4 regions of the Sporosarcina soli genome follow, and region 1 is predicted to be linked to each of the others. Evidence: riboswitches for the same ligand, from Rfam matches in the RefSeq annotation. Region 1 holds a riboswitch; each other region holds the start of a gene.
The links. Region 1 has a riboswitch for lysine ahead of ACFPRA_RS02085 (transporter substrate-binding domain-containing protein). Riboswitches for the same ligand answer to the same signal wherever they lie in the genome.
Positions count from the first base shown of each region.

Region 2: another riboswitch for lysine. It lies ahead of dapA (4-hydroxy-tetrahydrodipicolinate synthase); the one in region 1 lies ahead of ACFPRA_RS02085 (transporter substrate-binding domain-containing protein).
Region 3: another riboswitch for lysine. It lies ahead of ACFPRA_RS15525 (aspartate kinase); the one in region 1 lies ahead of ACFPRA_RS02085 (transporter substrate-binding domain-containing protein).
Region 4: another riboswitch for lysine. It lies ahead of ACFPRA_RS04635 (amino acid permease); the one in region 1 lies ahead of ACFPRA_RS02085 (transporter substrate-binding domain-containing protein).

Region 1 covers NZ_JBHSNO010000001.1:415,352-419,569, forward strand. The annotation lists gene ACFPRA_RS02075 (amino acid ABC transporter ATP-binding protein) at 1-690, opposite strand, end outside; gene ACFPRA_RS02080 (amino acid ABC transporter permease) at 709-1,464, opposite strand; gene ACFPRA_RS02085 (transporter substrate-binding domain-containing protein) at 1,674-2,525, opposite strand; lysine riboswitch at 2,654-2,835, opposite strand; gene hslO (Hsp33 family molecular chaperone HslO) at 3,161-4,039, opposite strand; gene ACFPRA_RS02095 (DUF896 domain-containing protein) at 4,057-4,218, opposite strand, start outside.
Region 2 covers NZ_JBHSNO010000015.1:253,594-257,811, reverse strand. The annotation lists gene ACFPRA_RS20235 (hypothetical protein) at 1-478, opposite strand, end outside; gene dapA (4-hydroxy-tetrahydrodipicolinate synthase) at 780-1,664, opposite strand; lysine riboswitch at 1,785-1,962, opposite strand; gene ACFPRA_RS20225 (Rpn family recombination-promoting nuclease/putative transposase) at 2,335-3,297, shown strand; gene ACFPRA_RS20220 (polysaccharide deacetylase family protein) at 3,492-4,218, shown strand, end outside.
Region 3 covers NZ_JBHSNO010000008.1:37,846-42,063, forward strand. The annotation lists gene ACFPRA_RS15520 (YslB family protein) at 1-370, shown strand, start outside; gene ACFPRA_RS15525 (aspartate kinase) at 895-2,112, opposite strand; lysine riboswitch at 2,203-2,380, opposite strand; gene uvrC (excinuclease ABC subunit UvrC) at 2,434-4,218, opposite strand, start outside.
Region 4 covers NZ_JBHSNO010000005.1:70,882-75,099, reverse strand. The annotation lists gene ACFPRA_RS04640 (hypothetical protein) at 1-168, shown strand, start outside; gene ACFPRA_RS04635 (amino acid permease) at 323-1,771, opposite strand; lysine riboswitch at 1,872-2,054, opposite strand; gene ACFPRA_RS04630 (formate/nitrite transporter family protein) at 2,407-3,183, shown strand; gene ACFPRA_RS04625 (DinB family protein) at 3,402-3,893, shown strand.

The DNA.
Region 1 (4,218 bases):
CGGGTTATTGAAAATTTGTTCGGGTGGCCCTACTTCAGCAATTACTCCTTTGTCCATAAAGACGACGCGATCGGAAACCTCTTTTGCGAATTCCATTTCATGGGTTACGATCAGCATTGTTAAGCCGGTTTCAGCGAGCTCCTTCATTACTTTCAGAACCTCCCCTACCATCTCTGGATCCAATGCGGATGTTGGTTCATCGAATAACATGACATCCGGTTCCATCGATAGGGCGCGGGCAATTGCTACACGTTGCTTCTGACCGCCAGACAATTGTCTAGCTCTTGCATTCACATAGCGATCCATGCCTACCACTTTCAAATACTTCATTGCCACTTTTTCTGCTTCTTCTTTTGTGCGTTTTAACACTTTCACTTGTCCGACAACACAATTACTTAATACATCATGGTTATTAAACAAGTTGAATTGTTGGAATACCATCCCTAACTTCGTACGGTATGAATGAATATCATGCTTAGCATCTAGAATATTTTCACCTTGGTAGATGATTCGTCCGCCACTTGGTCTCTCCAATAGATTGATACAACGAAGAAGAGTGGATTTACCGGATCCAGATGACCCGATGATACAGACAACCTCCCCTTTGGCTACTGAAAAATCGATATCTTTTAATACTTCATGCGTACCAAATGATTTTCTAAGATGTTGAATATCGATGACTTTTTCCATTTGTCCCCCACCTCCGTCTTAACTCTCTTTTGTATTGGCTACATTCGTTATTTGTGCCGGCTGGCCGATCATGCTATAGTTTTCCGGTCCTTCCAATTTCCTTTCAAAATAACGGAGAATCAGGGTGACGGTAAACGTCATGACGAAATACAATATACAGGCAACGAAAAATGGCTCAAAATATTTAAAGCTAATACCTGCGACCGTTTTTGTTTGGAAATATAATTCCGTAACGCCGATGACGTTCAGAACAGATGTATCTTTAATATTGATAATAAATTGGTTGCCGGTTGCCGGTAAGATGTTACGGATCACTTGGGGTAAAACAACATTCAGCATCGTCTGAACATGATTCATCCCGACCGCATGTGCCGCTTCAAACTGTCCTTTATCGATCGACATGACACCGCCACGGACAAACTCCGCCATATAGGCCCCTGTATTGATAGAGACAATCACGATGGCCGCTATAGTCCGGTCCATATCAATCCCAAAAGCCAAAGCAGATCCATAGAAAATGACCATTGCTTGAACGATCATTGGCGTTCCACGGAAAAACTCTATGTAGGATGTGAGAATCACATTTACCGTTTTTAATAAGATTCGTTTTGCCCGTCGTTCTGGAACAGGGATTGTGCGTATCACTCCTGCAAGTAAACCGATAATCGCTCCGATAATCGTCCCGATTACAGAAATGAGAAGCGTCATGCCCGCTCCGCGAAGAAACATCGGCCAGTTATTAATAATCATTTGAATAATCCACTCGAGACTCATTCATTCCATCCTTTCCAAAGGGGAATCTAACCAAGACCAATAATGCCTCGGCGTATTTGCGTCCAGATTTTGAATTGCGCTTTCTAATGGCTGGTGCCTTAATTTCTGCAAAATCTATGACATCCGCCGGAGGCTTTTAATTGATTTAGCAGAAGCTGAATCAAGTGAAAAACCGGCTGCAATTAGAGGCAGCCGGTATCACTTCATCCTTATTCTGCCGCTGGTTGATTTTTAATCGCAGCGTCCATAATATTCTGACGTTCTTCTTCCGAAATGTCTGCTAAGATTTCATTGATTTTATCAACTAATTCGCTATCCTTTTTTAATCCGGCTGCAACCGCAGTTTCTTCTTCATCTGCAACAAATCCTTCTGTAAATTCGACCATTACAAAATTAGGGTTGGCGGATGAGGCACTGATGCCTTCCGGACGTTCTGATACATAACCATCAATGACACCGGACTCAAGGGCAACGCGCATTGCCGGGAAATTATCCGATGCCGGTTGTTTGTTGACACCCTCAATTTGGTCGATAACGCCATAGTGGGATGTATTTAACTGTCCTGTTATTTTCGCCCCACTGAAATCTTGGATGGAAGTTGCATTTTCATATTTGCTACCTTTTTTGACGATCATCACAAAATTAGAAGTATAATAGTTGTCGGAAAAGTCAATGGATTCTTTCCGTTCTTCAGTTGGTGACATGCCCGCTGTAATCACGTCAATTTTACCGGATTGTAATGACGGGACTAGACCGTCCCACTCTGTTTTGACGATAACCAATTCTTTTCCTAAACCTTCAGCAATTTTTTTAGCGATTTCTACGTCATAACCGCCTGCATATTCAGCATTGCCTTCAATTTTCACTCCACCGTTGGCATCATCTAATTGCGTCCAGTTAAATGGTGGGTATCCTGCTTCCATACCTACCCGTAAAACCTCTTTCTGTTCCCCTTCTCCTTCCGAAGAAGTTGTGCTGCCGCTCTCTTTTGTTCCGCATGCAGCTAACAACAGCATCGCTGAGAATGATAACGCGATGAATGATGATAACTTTTTTCTCATGATTGATTCTCCCCCTCTGAATCTTTTTTACTACATTTCTAACATACTAAAAGGGCAACTTATACAAAAAGACCTGAAGTGATCTCAGGTCGCAATATATAAGTTGCCCTAAATCCTCCACTTTCCCCAAATGAGATAGCCCACTCAATAAACCGGGACGTTTATTGAGACAGTCCTGCAGTTATTCGCTGCAGACCCAGCAAGCAATCGTGAGAAAGATTACAAGCTTCGGCGACATTTCCTTCTTCTTAGAATCATTGCATCTCAAACTCCACTAAGAACTATTAAATATCGCGCCTCTACCTCACTATTCTTAAAGTGAGGTTGTATTCAATTATGATACCTACTTTACAATACTATTTTCCATCTGTCAAACAGCCAATTAAAGGAACCGATAGACGAGGATAAGAGGCAAGTCGTTATTCACTGGAATTGCACTTATACGAGCATTTCCATCTAATTGAACGACTTGCACTCATTGAAAAAATCGAGCGAGGATCTTCCTTTGGCACTCTACTTATATTCTCAGCTTTTTATTTCTCTAAAATAATACCTGAAGTGAAATACTAAAATCCTCCTCTTCAACCGGAGTATCGCTTATAAATATCGTTATGACCTAGACAAAACTTATTTTGTTAGACAGTATCTTCCAATAACCGTTCTAGATTTTCTTTAGAAAAATGGTAGTTTTCATTGCAAAAATGGCATTGTGCATCAGCCATACCTTCCGTCTGAATCATATCTTGAATCTCATCGCTTCCTAAGCTGACGATGGCATTCGTAATCCGCTCTCTGGAACATTGACATTGGAAATATACGGGCATTTGCTCAAGCATTTTTACATTTCCGGCTCCGAGCACTTGTTCAAGCATTTGTTCCGGCGTCATTCCTTGCTCAACCATCGAGGAAATCGGCATCATTCCATTCAAACGTTCTTCAATCTTCGTAATGGTCTCTTCATCTGTACCAGGTAACAGTTGAATGATGAATCCACCAGCCGCTTGGATTGTCTGATCAGCATTCACCAAAACCCCGACGCCTACAGAGGAAGGCACTTGTTCTGAATGCACGATATAGGACGTGAAATCTTCGCCTAACTCACCCGATATGAGTGGAACATGTCCAACAAAAGGATGTTGCAGTCCGATATCTTTTGATACGGTAAGCATGCCGTTTATTCCAACGGCTCGTCGAACATCCAATTTACCCTGTTCATTTAGGTCAAAATGTGTTTGTGGATTTGTCACATAGCCTCGCACTTCCCCTTTTGCATTGGCATCCACCAAAATGGTACCGATTGGACCGCCGCCCTCTATCTTTACCGTTAACTTTTCCTCACCCTTGAGCATAGCCCCCATGATCGTGCCTGCTGTTATGGAACGGCCAAGCGCTGCAGAAGCAGTCGGCCATGTCTGATGACGACGTTGAGCTTCTCCAACCGTTTCTGTTGTCGTTACTGCATAAGCACGTACTTGATCGTTAAACGCAATAGCTTTAACTAAATAGTCCTTCATATCCTTACTTCCTTTCATTATTTAACTTCCTGATCACCTTGCAATTTTTTTTGTTCACGCACTTTTTCAGGTGTGACATCATTGCCAAGTGGATCGAGCACAGTCATCCCCGAAACGGTGTTTAGCACTTGTCCGCGGATTTCACGCAAATAATCTTGCTGCAATACCGTTTGTTCAAC
Region 2 (4,218 bases), on a different contig from region 1:
AATCCGCCCACATCATATATTGATAGCTCACATATGCCCCTGTGACAACCACTGCAGCAATCGCGATAAACCTTCTTATTTTCCGTGTTGTTTCATAAAAAGGAAAGAGGAACAGCAGCAATAAGAGCAGGATAAACCCGATGGAAAGACCGCCGATGTAATCCGTAGAAGTGGATTCAAACAACAAAAAATAATTGTTGGAAAATGTCTGTTCTTTCAGATCCTCGTATCCTTCATAGGAAAGAAAGAGGGCGGGAACGATGCCAACAACATAGATATACGCCCAAATCCATCGAAGACCTTTTTGCTTCGCCTGCCACATATTGGTTCTCACTATATGACCAACCATATAAAGCGGCAGGCTAATGAAAAAAATGCCGAACAGCGAAGCTTTGTAATCCTCTCCGAGCGTGAGTAAACCGCCTAGTGCAATGAACAGGCTAAATATGATTAGTAAAATGCCGAAAATCCTTCTCATCTTTTCACCTCCCTTTCATCTACGTGAAAACCTGTCGGGAAGATTCAATAATACACACATAAATATGACGATAGAGCTCTCGTGTTTTAGTGGGGGAGCGCGAACAAATCAAAAAAGGAACACATGTACAAGTGACATGAGTTCCTTTCTTTGATACGTAAACGCATGTACGATTGACATGCGTTATACGTGCCATTTTTATGATATTCATTATCGCAAGAATATATATTTTTCTATACCCTGCAATGGTAGGATGGAGTCTAGTAAATTTAATTTCCATCGATAGAGCTTCTGACAGTTATCAGACTGTAACCTCATCATAGATTGACAATGTACGCTGAAGTGCATGCAATTGTTCGTCGTTCAAAGGAATCATCGGCAAACGAACGCCACCGACTTGAACTCCTTTTAGGTTCAATGCCGCTTTTAATGGTGATGGATTCGGAGCAGCAAAAAGTGCGTTCATCACTGGCAACAGTCTACGGTGATCTGAAGCCGCTTCTTTGATATTACCCATTTTGAAGTTTTTGATCATCGTTTGCATTTCATTGCCTATAATATGAGCTGCGACGGAAACAACACCTACGCCACCAATTGATAATACAGGGATCGTTAAGCCATCATCGCCACTGTACAAGGAAAAATCTGTCGGTGTCTGCTCAATGATTTCAGCCATTGCATCTAAATCGCCACTCGCTTCTTTAATGGCGACGATATTCGAAATTTCGGCAAGGCGCACGACTGTATCGACGGCAATATTGGCCATCGTTCGTCCTGGTACATTGTATAGCATGACAGGTAAAGAAGTGGCTGCCGCAATTGTTTGAAAGTGTTGGAACATCCCTTCTTGGCAAGGTTTATTATAATAGGGAGCGACGAGCATAACGCCGTCAACACCTATATCTTCTGCTAACCTTGTCAGTTCAACAGATTCCCTTGTATTGTTTGAACCCGTTCCAGCAATTACGGGCACTCTTCCATTGATGACTTTTACTACAAATTTGAACAATTGGACCTTTTCTTCAGTCGTTAAAGTCGGAGATTCTCCAGTTGTACCTGATACGACTAAACTATCTGTTCCATTGGCGATTAAATACTCAATCAAGTTCCTTGTCGCTTCAAAATCAATATCTCCGTGCTCATTAAAAGGAGTCACCATAGCTGTTACAATTTGTCCGAAATTCATCATTTCTCCACATCCTATCAATTATTTTAAATAAATAGAGGGAGAAGGGCAGCTTGTAAATCAACGCAAAAAGCAACAACGAAGGGTCGCTGCTGCAGTGAAATAATAGATTATTTCTTTGCATAAGATAGCCCTCCATATAGTTTCCTATATGACAATTCTGTGCTTATTCAACCCAGAACCAGCTTCGAGATAATGAGCTTCTCTCCACTTCGGCAAATCCCCCTTTTCACAATCTTCATAGGACCTCATTATCCTCTGATTGTGTACTAATGGTCTTTGCGCCTCTATCCTTACTTCAAGAGTTCGAAATAAGTAAATGTTTAATTACCCTCACTATATACGGAATTAGTTACAATTGCAAGTCGAAGATGGAATTATTCATTTAATTTTGAATAAAGTCGGCCTGAAGTAGTGTGATGGAATAAAAGGGATGCTGAAATTGGTGCGTGGATAGTTGTCATTCTATTTTACTTTTGAGAAAAGCCAAAAAACTGTGCCCTGCAAATTGATAGCGGGGAAATTAGTATATCTGTACATGGATACGAGGTTCTACCGTGAATGAATGGGATATGCTCTTCGGCAACTTTGGCTAATAATTGAATCGTATGTTCGCTTCGTGTTATAATTGATCTAATAATCTGAAATTAGTTTCGGAGGTGTTTTGTAAATGGTTGTTGCATGGGTCAGAGAAGAAACAACGCCTTATGGTGGAAGCTTGGTGGATCAGGACGGTTTGTGGAAAAAGGTGATTGGGGAACTGTTTGAAGATTTTCTATTATTTTTTGTTCCCGAGCTACATGCGCAGATTGATTTTGGTAAGAGTCCAGACTTTTTGGATAAGGAGTTGTTTCAGGAAATTGCGGATAAGAAAAAAGGCCGGCGTTTTGCAGATCGATTGGCAAAAGTTCGGTTGAAAAATGGAAAAGAGCAATGGATTCTCATTCATATTGAAGTGCAAAGTAAAAAAGAAACAAATTTTCCTGAACGTATGTTTCAATACTTCTACCGTATCTATGACCGTCATCAAGAAAAAATTGTTGCCATCGCTGTTCATACGTCACCTAGTAAAAATGCCATTCCTGACCGCTTTACATACGATTATTTAGGCACGCAGCTACATTATATGTATAGAAATTACCAGACGGAAGCTTATTCAGACGAGGAACTGGAACAATCTGATAATATTTTTAGTAAAATCGTATTAGCTGCAAAAGCTTTGTATCAAACAAAAGATGAAGAACACCAACGTTATTTGTTTAAAAGAAAGCTAATGCGTGAACTTATCCGCAATCAAAACTATACACGCACAGCAGTTCAGGCTGTTTTTCATTTTATTGATTACTTGTTACAATTACCTGACGCGTACACAAAACAACTATCGGAAGAAATCCGATCAATGATTAGAAAGGAGACGGAGCTAATGGAACTGTATAATAAAGAAAATGCTTCCCCGACGATTAAGAATGTTTTTGATTTGGAGTTAGAAAAGGGAATCGAGCAAGGAATAGAACAAGGCGTGAAAAAAGTGGTGTTGGAGATGTTGAGAAAAGGAACATCAACTGATTTTATTGCAGAAGTAACACACTTGGAAAAAGATGAGATTGAGAAGTTGAGGGAAATGCTACAGTAAAAACAGGATTCTTGAGAAGTTCACTTGGTTTTGTACAATCAAGCAAAGATAAAAACCAACCGACGCCCATTTACAACAAAATGGACGTCTTTTTTCATTTGCTAATACGCCTTAAAAACTTTTTAAAAAATCTTTGAAACTTTTTCTGGAAATCTCCGTCTATACGTTGCTTGATTGACAGTGGAGGTAAAGTTATGTGGAAGATTGCTAATAGAGTGTGGTTACTTGTGTGTTTGCTCGTTTTCATAAGTGTGGGTGCGATTTGGATTTTGGTAGAGTCGCAAGGCACAGTGTTCGCGCAAGATACGGATCGTTTTGTGACGAAGCGGGTATTTGAGCGAGTGCTGACATTGCAGGAGCGTCAGCCGCTTTATATGAAGGGGGCGGTTTTGACGCAGATAGGCGAGTTGGCTGCGGATCAGCCTGTTGTGATCATAGGTGAGGATGAGGTGTATTATGAGCTTCGATTGGGAAATATGCCGGCCTTTATTCGTAAGGGGGAGGCGCCGGTTGAAAAAAAGAAGCTTTTGACCGTTGTCCATCCGGAGCGGTTCGCTGCTGTCCGGACGTTGCAAAAAACCGCAGTTTACGAGACTGCTGATTTGCGGAGCGGCGTTATACTGGAGTTGGAAGAAGGTTATCGTTATCCTATTGTACGGGAGGAAGAGGATTGGTATATCCTTACAATTGGAGAGAGGCCGGGCTATATTGCGAAGCAGACCGTTGCAATGGATGTGGGTCTGCCGGTGCTTGTCTACCATCAGGTTTTGCCGCTCGAGTTGATGAGTACGATGAATAGTACAATTTCCTTGGAATCGTTTGAACAGCAGATGGAGTACTTGGCGGATCGCCAGTTCAAGACGTTGACGGCACTTCAGTTGTATGATTACTTGGAAGGACGCCTTGTTGTGCCGAACAAAG
Region 3 (4,218 bases), on a different contig from region 1:
CGAATTATTGCGCGATCATGTATTGCCAAGCATACTCGGGAAACATGAAGACGAAATCCTCTATTGGGCAGGGAAAGAAATCGCTCGAAAATTCCCGGTTTTTGCTATCGAAGAATTGCCTGTTTTCTTCCAAGAAGCAGGATGGGGTGAGCTTATACTTCATGAAACGGCAAAAGACGAGGCTTTTTACATATTAAAAAACGAAGCAGGCCCAACTTTCCACAAAAGATCCTTTCACCTCGAGGCCGGTTTTTTGGCGGAACAGTATCAGAAATTGAACGGCTTACTAACAGAGTGCTATGGCGAAGTAAACGAAAAAGAACCCCTCGTTCACTTTCATGTGAAATGGGATTTAAAATCAACTATTTGAAATGTTGATAGGGATGCTCCAGGAGATCCGAGCATCCCTAAGAGGTAGACAAAGTTGTTATTTAACTTTGTCTACCTCTTTTTTAGGTATACGTTGTAAATTAGTAATTCCTTCAGCCTGATTGAAAACGATTGTCACGTGGAAGGCAGGCTAAGAGCGCGACGTTCAAAAAAAGTGCCTTAATTTCTGCAAAGAGCACAGAAACACAGCAAATCGAACCCTTCACTGTTCGATTCGTAACGCCTGCATGACTCTCTTCCTGCGAGCCCGCACGAAGTCGAGCGAAGACGCGAATCGAACTAGAGTTCATGAGCGGACGAGCGAGTTAGGAAGCCATCCTAAGGACGCCGCGTCCTGAAAAGTGACTTAATTTCTGCAAAGAACGCAGAAATATGGCAAATCGAACCCTTCGCTGTTCGATTGGCAACGGATGCATGACCTACATCCTGTAGGCCTCAACAACTGATGCGAGCGTTTGGCAACAGGCTGAGGGATGCTCCAGTAAATCGGTGCATCCCCCTCTTTTATTCCCCAGCTAATTCGTATTGTTCGTGAAGGACCGTTACCGCTTTTTCCATATCCGATTCCGGAATAACAACGGATACTTTAATCTCTGACGTGCTCACCATTTTGATCGGAACGGATGCATTGCGCATTGCATCAAACATAGTAGCAGCAACGCCCGGATTCGATACCATGCCACTTCCGACGATCGACACTTTAGCAAGCCCTACTTCAAAGTCAACTTGTCGATACCCGAGTGCTTCCTGATTCATCTCCAATACTTTGACTACTTCGGCAAAATCCTGTTTTTTAATCGAAAAAGAAACGGATGGTTGTGAGTCCTCCCGGATCGTCTGCACAATAATATCTACGTTAACATGATGTTTGGCTAAGGTTGTAAAAATATTTGCAAGTGAACCATTGTAGGGTGTGTCATACATAACAGTGCTTCGGACAATATCGCGTTCAAATGCGACTCCCCGAACGATAAGATTGTTTTCCAAATCGATTTCCTCCTTAATGATCGTTCCTTCTCCTTCAATATGGGCTGGTCTGACACGCAATGGCATTTGATGGTTTTTAGCGAACTCGACGGCTCTCGGATGCAGGACCCCTGCTCCTAAATTCGCGATTTCCAGCATTTCATCGTACGAAATTTCTTCCAACTTCCGCGCTTGTTCGATTAAACGTGGATCGGTCGTAAAGACTCCTTCTACGTCTGTGTAAATATCGCAAACAGCCGCATCAATCGCTATAGCGATTGCAACAGCACTCGTATCTGATCCACCACGCCCCAATGTCGTCAATTGCCCCTGAGCATCAATTCCTTGGAAACCTGTTATGACAGCGACTGCATCCTCCTCAAGAGTGGAGATGATTCTTTCTGCACGAACTTGTTCAATCCGGGCATTTCCATGTATGGCTTCCGTTGTGACACCCGCCTGCCACCCGGTAAAAGATTTTGCCTCAACCCCTTCCGCAGCAATGGCCATCGCAAGAAGGGAAGCAGTTACTTGTTCACCTGTCGTCAAGAGCATATCCAGCTCGCGTCGCCCCGCGTTCGGGTTTACTTCATTTGCTAACGCTAGTAATTCATCAGTCGTTTTTCCCATCGCCGACACGATGACAGCTACCTTTTTCCCCCGCTTGACTTCCCCGACGACCAATTGCGCCGCATGTGCGATTTTTTCAGGATTCGCAACCGAAGTCCCACCGAACTTCATCACAATTCGTTCCATTTTCAGTCCTCCATCTTTTCCCGGAATGCCAAAAAGGCTCTCAATCATAAATTGAGAGCCGGTCCGATGGGAGCAATCACAAAAAAGCTCCGAACGGATAGCTCTCCAGGTATTTGATACCTGACAGACTCCCACTTCTTCAATGGAAATCCAGCTAAATCATCATGGCAGCTGATGATCCGCTTCGGCGAAAGTCCCTTTCGATTCCCCTCATTAGGCTGCCGCCTTCAGGAAATGTACTCTTAACATTCGCGCCTCTATCCTCACGATATAATGCATTGCATAATATGTGAAAAAATTCAGTGCATCCACAATATCATACTATTTATTTTCTCGCAATGTTTCATTTTGAAAATAGGTCTCCACTTTTTCCGCAACGGTCATTGGCAACCCTGCTTTTTGCAATTCTAATGCGGAGGCCTCCCGAATTTTTTTGACAGAACCGAAATGTTTTAATAACATATTTTTTCGTTTCGGACCAACGCCTGGTAGTCCATCTAGCGTCGAGGCAAGCGAATTCGTTTCACGTCGTTGACGGTGAAATGTAATCGCAAAACGATGCACTTCGTCTTGAATACGCTGCAACAAATAAAATGCCTCACTTGTTCTTTTCAACGGAATAAGTTCTGGCGGATCACCGTAAAGCAGTTCGGCTGTTTGGTGTTTATCGTCTTTCGCCAATCCTGCTATCGGGATGGATAAGCCAAGTTCGTCCTCGATAATTTCACGTGCAACTTCCATCTGCCCTTTCCCCCCGTCGATGACAATCAAGTCAGGCAAGGGCAACTCCTCTTTCAACACGCGGGTATATCTTCTGCGGACAACTTCCCGCATCGCACCATAGTCATCATGCGCCGCTGCCGTTTTCGTCTTGAATTTCCGATAGTCTTTCCGGTTCGGTTTACCATCGACGAAGGAAACCATCGCAGATACCGGATCCGCCCCATACGTGTGGGAATTATCGAATGCTTCAATATGCAACGGGATGGTAATATTCATCGCTTCACCAAGCTCTTCGCACGCTCCGATCGTTCTACTTTCCTGACGTTCAATGAGTTGGAATTTCTCCTTCAGCGACATCTGCGCATTTTTAATCGCAAGATTGACCAAATCTTTCTTTTTACCTCTTTGAGGAATCAGTACATTCACTTGCAGGAGCTGACGTATTATTTCACGGTCTATGCCTTGCGGCAACAAAATCTCCTTCGGTAAGAGATGTTCGGATTTCCCATAAAACTGGCCGATAAATGTTAATAATTCTTCCTCAGGTTCCTGATAGACCGGAAAGAGTGAGACATCTCGTTCAATCAACTTCCCTTGTCGAACGAAAAACACTTGCACACACATCCAGCCCCGATCGACTGCATAACCGAAAATATCGCGATCTGTAAAGTCATTCATCGTAATGGTCTGTTTTTCCATGACCGCTTCGATATTCGCAATCTGGTCCCGATATTCTTTTGCGCGTTCAAATTCGAGATTTTCCGCCGCCGACTTCATTTTTTCAGTCAGCTCTTTTTTCATTTGTTTGTAGCCGCCATTCAAAAATCGGCTGATATCTTCTACCATCGATTTGTACGTATCTTCCTGCACTTCATTGACACACGGTGCAAGACATTGGCCGAGATGATAGTAGAGACAGACACGATCAGGCAATGTATGGCATTTTCGATAAGGATATAAACGATCGAGCAGCTTCTTCGTTTCACTTGCGGCATGCGCATGCGGATAAGGACCAAAATACTTCCCTTTATCTTTTTTCACTTGCCTCGTAATGATCAGTTTAGGGTGCCGTTCTGCGGTCAACTTGAGATAAGGATAGCTCTTATCATCTTTAAGCATAATATTGTACTTGGGATCATGCTGTTTGATCAGGTTCAATTCGAGCACAAGCGCTTCAATATTTGAAGACGTGACGATATACTCGAAATCCATGATCTCACTGACAAGCCGTTGTGTCTTTGCATCATGCGTACCTGTAAAATAACTGCGCACACGATTTTTCAGCACTTTCGCTTTTCCAACATAAATGATCGTCCCTTGTCGATCCTTCATCAGGTAACAGCCAGGCATTTCCGGTAAAATGGCCAATTTTTGTTCAATCAG
Region 4 (4,218 bases), on a different contig from region 1:
TTGATTGTACTTTGCTTTTATTTCAGCCTATCTTTCTTCCAATACTTAAAATTAGGCGATGAACGGCTTATTAAACAGTCTAAATTTGCAGCAGTCTTTTTTCTTGCACTGAGTTTGTTAATACCTGCAATATTTAATTTTTATGTCTATTATCAAATGATGAAATAATACCAGTTTTTCATTTTAGATTTACCATAACCGAATGCAAGTGTTTCAGAAGTGTCTCTGTACTTGGAAGCTTTAAGGTGAATTTTCATAGAACTATATACAGAAAAAAGCCAGGTGTTAAGACATGTTAAATCGTCATAGCACCTGGCTTTTATTATTCTTTATCAAAATCGCAATCTTTCAACGGAATCAATTTTGTTTTATATTTCACTTTATAGACCAGCCAAACGATGAGGAAAAGGGGTAACCCGATGTAGGAAACGAGTGCACCGTTCCAATCGATTTCGCCACCTACGAAGGCTTGGAAGTTTTGTCCTAAAATGATGAATGTACAAAGGACCAATGCCAGTAACGGACCGAATGGGAAAAATCTTGCCCGGTACGGAAGGTCGTCGATATTGCCGCCTTGTGCAAGATAGGCCCTGCGGAAACGGTAATGGCTGACAGCGATGCCGAGCCATGTGACAAATCCGGCCATCCCGGAAGCGTTCAGCAACCAGACATAGACGGTCCCATCTCCGAAGAACGTGGATAGAAATGCAAGGGAGCCGACAAGCGTCGTAGCAATCAAAGCATTGACTGGCACACCTCTTTTATCCAACTTGCCAAGGAATTTAGGCGCTTTGCCATCCCGCGCCAAGTCCCAAAGCATACGCGTAGATGCATACATACCGGAGTTACCTGCTGACAAGACCGCTGTTAGGATAATGGCGTTCATGACAGATGCGGCAAAAGCGAATCCGGCCCGTTCGAAAACGAGGGTGAAAGGGCTGACAGAAACGGATTCACTCAGTAAACGCGGATCCGTGTAAGGTAAGATCATCCCGATGACGAAAATCGATAAGATGTAAAAAAGAAGGATACGCCAGAAAACGGTGCTGACCGCTTTCGGGATTGTTTTACCTGGATCTTTACTTTCTCCGGCGGCGACACCTAGTAATTCCGTACCTTGGAAAGAAAAGCCTGCCGCCATGAAAATCCCTAAAATCGCAAAGAAGCCGCCATTGAATGGTGCATCTTCAATCGTGAAGTTGGTGAAGCCGATCGCTTCGCCGCCCATGATGCCAAAAATCATCAAGAAACCGATGATGATAAAGATGATGACGGTGATCACTTTAATGAGTGAAAACCAGAACTCCGCCTCACCGAATCCTTTGACGGACATATAGTTAAAGCCGAACATGATGAGTAGGGCGAGTGCACTCCAAACGAAGGAAGGGCTATCCGGAAACCAAAATTTCATAATAAGGACAACTGCAGCTAGTTCCGCTGCAATCGTAATGGCCCAGTTATACCAATAGTTCCAGCCGATCGCAAAACCGAATGCCGGATCGACGAATTTGGTGGCATATACTTTGAATGAGCCAGCGACAGGCATATAAGCCGCCATTTCTGCAAGACTTGTCATTAAAAAGTAAACCATAATACCAACAGCCGCATAAGCGAGCAATGCGCCGCCAGGTCCTGCTGTATGGATCGCGCCACCGCTCGCGAGGAAAATCCCCGTTCCGATCGATCCCCCAAGTGAGATCATCGTTAAATGACGTGCTTTCAGCGACCTTTTCAACTGTGGTGCGTTGGATGATGAAGATGTTTTTGCCAAATTGTATTCTCCTTTATTTGACGGAAGGTTGCAGGCTTAGACATATAAAAAAGCCGACGAAAAAGATCGACGGCTGGTTGTCATAAGTCCGAATAATCCTTCCGAAGATAGTTCTCCACGTTGTTCGAAAAACGTGACAATGATGTCCCTATTCGAAAACATCACCAGCCCGGATTGTCAATGAACGATCCACACTTCGGCAACTCATCCTTTCAAACGGAGTCGAAGATGTCATTGCATCTCGTCCGATCTACTCTTATAAGCTGCGGCCTCTATCCCATCAGTGCATGGGAGTATTGAATTAACAATATTAGTATAGGGAATGGAAATGGATTAGGCAAGGGGAAAGCCCTTTGTCTTTTCCTTCGCAATTTTCACTATTAAAGGAAAAGAAACCTTTCTCTATGAAAATAGGGAGACAGAACGGTGCGTGTCACGGATGGCATCGAATGGAACGAAGGATCTGGCACTTGTTTCTGCTGACCTATTAGTTTTGTTAGTTGGCATATTTCACTGAAAAGACATGAAGCACAGCATAATGATGGGCCGTGATTCTCTGTTTGGTTGTATAATCATGACGGATTGAAATTCTACTATAGGTTGGACAAGCAAAGGCTAGCTGGAGGGGAAAAAGAATGAAAGCAACGATTGGTGTTTTAGGTGATACAGCCGTTTCAAAAGTAAATCAATACCGTACAAGTAAAGGGAGCTATTTCATATTGACAATGATGGGAGGTTTTTTTGTCGGATTTGGAATCATTCTCATTTTTACGGTGGGCGGTTTGCTCGGTCCTACTGGTTTTGCAGGAACAAAAATAATCATGGGACTCACATTCGGCATAGCCTTAAGCCTGGTGTTAATGGCGGGCGCCGATCTGTTTACGAGTAATAATATGATCCTGATGATTGGCACATTGGCGAAGAAAACGACTTGGCTTGAAACGATCCAAATTTGGCTTTTCAGCTATATTGGCAACTTTGCTGGCGCCGTTCTTATTGCGGCACTTTTTTTCTATACAGGGCTTGCCACGGGAGGGACGGCGGATTTTCTGAACATGGCGGCAGCCGACAAGATGAATGCCCCATTTATGGAGTTGTTGTTTAGGGGGATTCTGTGCAATATTCTCGTCTGCTTGGCCGTTTGGTGCTCCTTCAAATTGAAGGAAGAAACCGCGAAGTTGATCGTCATTTTTTGGTGTTTATTCGCCTTTATCACATCTGGTTTCGAGCATAGTATTGCAAACATGACCTTGCTGTCCATTTCGCTAATGGTTCCGCATCCTGAAACCATTACACTGGCTGGTTTGGTAGCAAACTTGGTGCCAGTCACAATCGGTAATGTGATCGGTGGCGCTATATTTATCGGAGCGGGTTATTGGTTCGGAAATACGGAACAGAAAAAAGGAATCTAACATCGTCAAATATGAGGGTCACTTTTTCACTCTGAAGCGCATTCTATACACATAGAAGAAAGATAGCCATACTTAAAATGATTCGAAATTATTTTGCGAGAATGTCTCTTTTTTTTTTAGCGAAAAATCACTTGCGAAAATCGAAAAAAGCTACTATTGTAAGGAAGGAAAATTTGAATCGAACAGTTTTAGAGGTTATTAAAGGAGAAATCTAGACGATGTTTGGGAAAAATAATCGTATCCGAAAAAAAGTATATCAATCCATTGAAGGGTTAACGGATGAACAGTTCAACAAGATCCCTACAAACGGAGGGTGGTCACCAAAACAAATATTCGAACATCTGGTTCGAATGGAAACGTTGATTGCCACGAAGATCGCTGAAGAACTGAAAAATCCTGATAGCCCAAAATGTACAAAGAAACCACTTGCGCTTACGTCGGGCCGTTTATTGAAAGTGGAAGAGCCAGCGGATACCGTGCCGACGGAAGTGTACAAATCGATTGTCGAGATGAAAAATGAACTTTATGAATCACGTCTCTTCTTATTAGATGTCTTTGAGTCTGCAACGATGGATGTTCTTTGTGAGAAATCATTCAAACACCCTCATTTGGGGCAAGTTCCTTTAATCCAATGGTTTTCCTTTGTCGGATTGCATGAAAAGTGGCATTTGAAACAATTGAAAAAAACACTTGAAATGAATGCAAAGTGAGAACTTATCGAACACCTTCTTCCCAAGCGATTGAGAATCGCCTGGGAAGAAGGTGTTTTTTCGTTCAGGCTACAGAAAAGGGAAGATCGTCGAGTGCTTTATATGAAAACGACATCAATGAAACTTGGCTCGCATGCAATAGTACATTGTGTGAGGAAGAGGTGTTTTTTGGGATTTCCTCTCCGGACTTGTACAACTATATTCGTTTGCCTTTATTCATCTAACATGACTCTATATGTTGAATTTTCTGTGGGTTCAGAGGGATTGGTAAAATGTTCTTGATTCGTTTTGTTCAAAGTAGACAAATCATTGTACAAAGATGCTG